One region of the Lysinibacillus sp. NPDC092081 genome, then DNA from elsewhere that is predicted to be linked to it. Evidence: riboswitches for the same ligand, from Rfam matches in the RefSeq annotation. Region 1 holds a riboswitch; the other holds the start of a gene.
The links. A riboswitch is a leader RNA that binds a small molecule or an ion and turns the genes downstream of it on or off. The one in region 1 is predicted to bind thiamine pyrophosphate.
Positions count from the first base shown of each region.

Region 2: it holds a riboswitch for thiamine pyrophosphate, as region 1 does, so the genes downstream of both, thiM (hydroxyethylthiazole kinase) here and ACIQLB_RS09430 (ABC transporter substrate-binding protein) in region 1, are expected to answer to the same signal.

Region 1 covers NZ_JBIVRU010000004.1:88,535-90,742, reverse strand. Annotated here, with positions in the region: gene ACIQLB_RS09435 (thiamine-binding protein) at 1-285, opposite strand, end outside; gene ACIQLB_RS09430 (ABC transporter substrate-binding protein) at 287-1,282, opposite strand; TPP riboswitch at 1,457-1,567, opposite strand; gene ACIQLB_RS09425 (TetR/AcrR family transcriptional regulator) at 1,842-2,208, shown strand, end outside.
Region 2 covers NZ_JBIVRU010000002.1:115,371-117,578, forward strand. Annotated here, with positions in the region: gene thiD (bifunctional hydroxymethylpyrimidine kinase/phosphomethylpyrimidine kinase) at 1-525, opposite strand, end outside; gene thiM (hydroxyethylthiazole kinase) at 525-1,280, opposite strand; TPP riboswitch at 1,368-1,466, opposite strand; gene mbcS (acyl-CoA synthetase MbcS) at 1,764-2,208, shown strand, end outside.

The sequences.
Region 1 (2,208 bases):
GTATTTCTCCGTTAACGTATCCATTGTAATACCGGATGGCTGATATAAAATTTTCACTTGCGTGATGACATTGATGACGCCAAGCTCAATCATCTTATCATTCATTTTTTCAAGGATTTGTAGTAAAGTCGATAGCTCACCCTCCATTGTCGTTTCTAATGGATGAACTTCATATTTCACCCCTGATGCGTCGATAACCGCAATCGCTGCATCTACAAAGGGGATCACATCTTCATAAGTTTTAGTTTTCGGGATAATTTGTACACTTATTAATGAGTTTGCCATATTACTTTGTCTCCTTTTTCGGTAAAAAGTCGTTTGTAAAAGCTTGTTTCGCACTAAATTCGCCTTCTAAAACTTTGTTGTCGACCATCCATTTCGCGTAGTTTTCCCAGACAGCTAGCTTTTGCTCGCCCCATTGTGCTGCGTCGTCTTGATACTTATCTGCTAGCCATTCCTGACTTTTATGCACAAGGTTCTTATCTAAATCAGGTACCGCTTCTAGTAAAATATCAGCTGCTTCATTAGGGTGATTTATCGCATATTCATAGCCCTTTGCTGCAGCAGCGACAAATGCTTTTACCGTCTCAGGATCATCCTTCATCATTTTTTCATTTGTAGCAAGTACAGGTGTGTAATAATCTAACTGCTCGCTATAATCTGTTAAATAAAGCATGTTCAGCTTTTCGCCACGAAGTTCCGCTTCAATACCTGTCCATGCATAATAAATCCATGCAAAATCAATATCTTTTTTCATCATTGTGAAGAAGTCTAAATCGCCTGCATTGACGATATCTAACTTATTAATATCCGCATTTTTTGTTTGCATAAGTGATTGTAATACAGCCTTTTCAAGTGGTGCACCCCAACCACCGTATGTTTTACCTTCAAAATCCTTTGGTGACGTAATGCCTTTTGATGCAATAGATGCAAAGCCAGAAGTATTATGTTGAATAATCGCTGCAATCGATACTAAAGGTACATCCTGTACACGTGCCTGTGTAATTCCTTCCTGATAGCTTACGCCAAACTGAGCCTTGCCAGACGCCACAAGCTGATCTGCACCCGCTTCACCAGGTAATAAAATATCAACATCTAAACCCTGTTCCTTAAAGTAGCCAAGTTTTTTCGCTACATATAAGCCTGTATGATTTGTGTTCGGTGTCCAGTCGAGAACGACCGATACTTTTGTTAATCCCTTAGCATCCTTTTTATCCTCTTTTTCGCTACAGCCCGCTAATGTTAAAAGCGCAGCCAACAGGATCAATAACCATTTTTTCATGCTGAATCCTCCAAGTAAGTAGTGTGAAAGTGTTCATGATTGAATGTGTTTACCAAAAGATAGCGTATTCACGGTTTGTTTACACCAAAGTCTGTGCATGCGATAAAAGTATGAAAACATAAAAAACGCCTAGGATTCCTCCCAGACGTTTTGCAATCAATATCAAAAATTTTTTATTTTTGAATAGATGTTCCCTACGCTGGTACGAGCCAAATCAGGTTCAAAGGGTCAGCGTCTATCGGACTCAATCTCAGCTGGCAACTACCAGCCCCCCTACATTCTTTCCATATGAACTTTTCGTGATTATTATACCCATATCTATCCGGAAATGACAAGGGTCTGTTTATCGATAGCGCTGAATTATTATTTAACAGCCTCATTTGTAAAAAGTCCCTTCAAGAAAGGAAGCTAAAATTCACCACTGTAACTGGGGCCACATGCTTTTAAAGTAATTTATAACTAAAAATACAAAAAATTCTTTCATTATATTGACAATGGAAACAAATTACAATAAAATTTGATTGATTAATCAATCATTTATTATGAAAGGAATATCAAAATGAATTCGATACTTACTAACGATGAAAAAAAGAAAAGAAAAAGATCTACCATTCTAAACGCCGCAATTAAATTATATAGTGAGAATGGTTTTGCAGAGACCAAAGTGGCCGACATAGCAAAGGAAGCAGGAGTTAGTTTTGGCACCGTATTTACGTATTTTAATTCAAAAGAAGAGCTTTATGAATCGGCAATATTGGAGCCCTTGGAGGAAATCAAACCATATTTTACTGAAATAGAAGAACATTTTAAAGGTGAGCCTCTTGAAGTAATTAAGGAAATGATAGATTGTCATGTGCAACTTTTTGCCAAGAGAAGTGAATTCCTACGTCTAATCCAGCAGGTTCTTGCAAGACCTGAACGATTTC
Region 2 (2,208 bases), on a different contig from region 1:
ATGACCACCTTTAATAATGACGCACTGAACGCCCATTTGTAATAAGGCCTGAGCTACTTCTTTAATATCTGCTAAAGAATTGATTTTCCTGCCAGAAAGGGTTTCTGCTTCAGGAATATTCGGTGTTACAATTGTTGCTAAAGGTAGCAAATAACTACGTAATGCCTCAATTGCTTCTTGCTGTAACAAGCTTTCGCCACCTTTTGCAATCATGACAGGATCTACAATAAGCGGAATTTTTACTTCGGCTAAAATCTGTGCAATTGATTGGATTATATCGGAGGAAAACAGCATTCCGGTTTTAACAGCACTTATAGAAAAATCCTCGACCAGCGCTTGAAGTTGTTTTTCAACAAAGCTAACTTCAATTGGTAAGACATCCGATACACCAAGTGTGTTCTGGGCCGTTAAAGCTGTAATGACAGACGTTCCAAACACCTTTAATTCCTGAAATGTTTTTAAATCAGCCTGTATGCCTGCACCACCACCACTATCTGAACCAGCAATTGTCGTTACAATTTGCATCATTCTTCACCATCCTTTGAAAGACGATGCAGTTCATTCAATACTGCAATTTGAAAATCGCCAATGTATTGAGTAGAAGAAGCGGCTTGCACTGCCACTTTTTTATAAAGCAATAAAGTTTCTACCAATTGGTCAAATGGTTTATTTCCTAAAGAGTAGGAGGCACAACAAATTGCACTCAATAAGCAACCTGTTCCAGTAACTTCTGTCATTTGAGCATTTCCACCCGTAACCCATTGCTGATGTTCACCATCAGTAATAAAATCCTTTTCGCCGGTCACAATCACAATACAATTGTAGAGTTGCGCTACATGCTGTGCCTCAAGTTTTAAAGAAATGGAACCACTACCACTATCTACGCCTTTTTGTTGCCATTCTACATTGGCAATAGCTGCAAGCTCTCCAATATTACAACGAATAGCCGCAAATTTTATTTCCTTCAGTAATTGCTGTACTGTTTGTTTCCGGTATGTTGTTGCACCTGCAGCAACAGGATCTAAAATAACGGGAATGCCAAGAGCATTTGCTTTTTTTCCTGCAAGTAACATTGATTCTTTCATTCGTTCATTAAGGGTACCAATATTTATCAATAAACCTGAGGCAATTGCGACCATTTCTTCAACCTCATGACTGTCATCAGCCATGACTGGAGAAGCGCCTATTGCTAATAGGCCATTTGCTTGAAAATTAGCCACAACATAATTAGTAATGCAATGAATTAGTGGATTTTGTTTACGGATAGTATGAAATACCAATTTAAGTCCTCCTTGTTGGATGGACGTAAGCGTGCAAAAAAGGCTCTTTTCGTGTAGAAAAAACACGTAAAAGAGCCCTTCATCAGTAATTAGATGTGTATTGCTCCCTACGTCAGTATTAACTAACAGGTTCAAAGGGTCAGGTTTTACCTTCTCAACTCTAAATGAGTCCCCCTGCAATCATGCTTTTAGTTGTCCAAAATGTACCATATTATTCATTCGTGTTCAATAGGGAATTTTTTTCTGTGCGACAGCAACAAATATTTTCTATGCGAAAGCGAAGCGACAGCAACAAATATTTTCTGTGCGAAAGCGAAGCGACAGCAACAATTACACCACGCTGAAAATGATAGAACCAAAACGTGACTGATGCCATATAGCAGAGCATGATAGTTGTCACGACTTTAATGAATTAGAGTGAATTTCATTGAAAATGATAAAAATTGAGTTTTATAATGAGCGTAACAAAAGGGGGCATTTGCCATGAAAAGAGAAGATTTAATCGCACCAGAATGGTATAACATTTCAGAGGAAATTGAAAAACATGTACAGGATTCTACCAAAAATGCATTAGTAGTTTATAACGAAGACGGGGAAGTTCAGTACATAACATATACAGATTTACTTGAAAAGGCGAATCAAGCAGCACATGTATTTACATCTCAAGGTTTAAAAAAAGGTGATGTTATTTTAGTCATGTTGCCGAGATCAGTTGAAGCGTATATCGTCTATATTGCTGCCTTAAAGGCAGGTTTAACCATAATACCTAGCTCAGAAATGCTGAGAACGAAGGATATTGAATATCGAATCAAACATGCCGATGCAAAAGGCGTTATTGCATTTGAGCCTTATATTGAACAATTTGATAATGTGGAAAATTTACAAGAACTACAGCAATTTGTCATTGGTCATGCACATGGATCTTGGC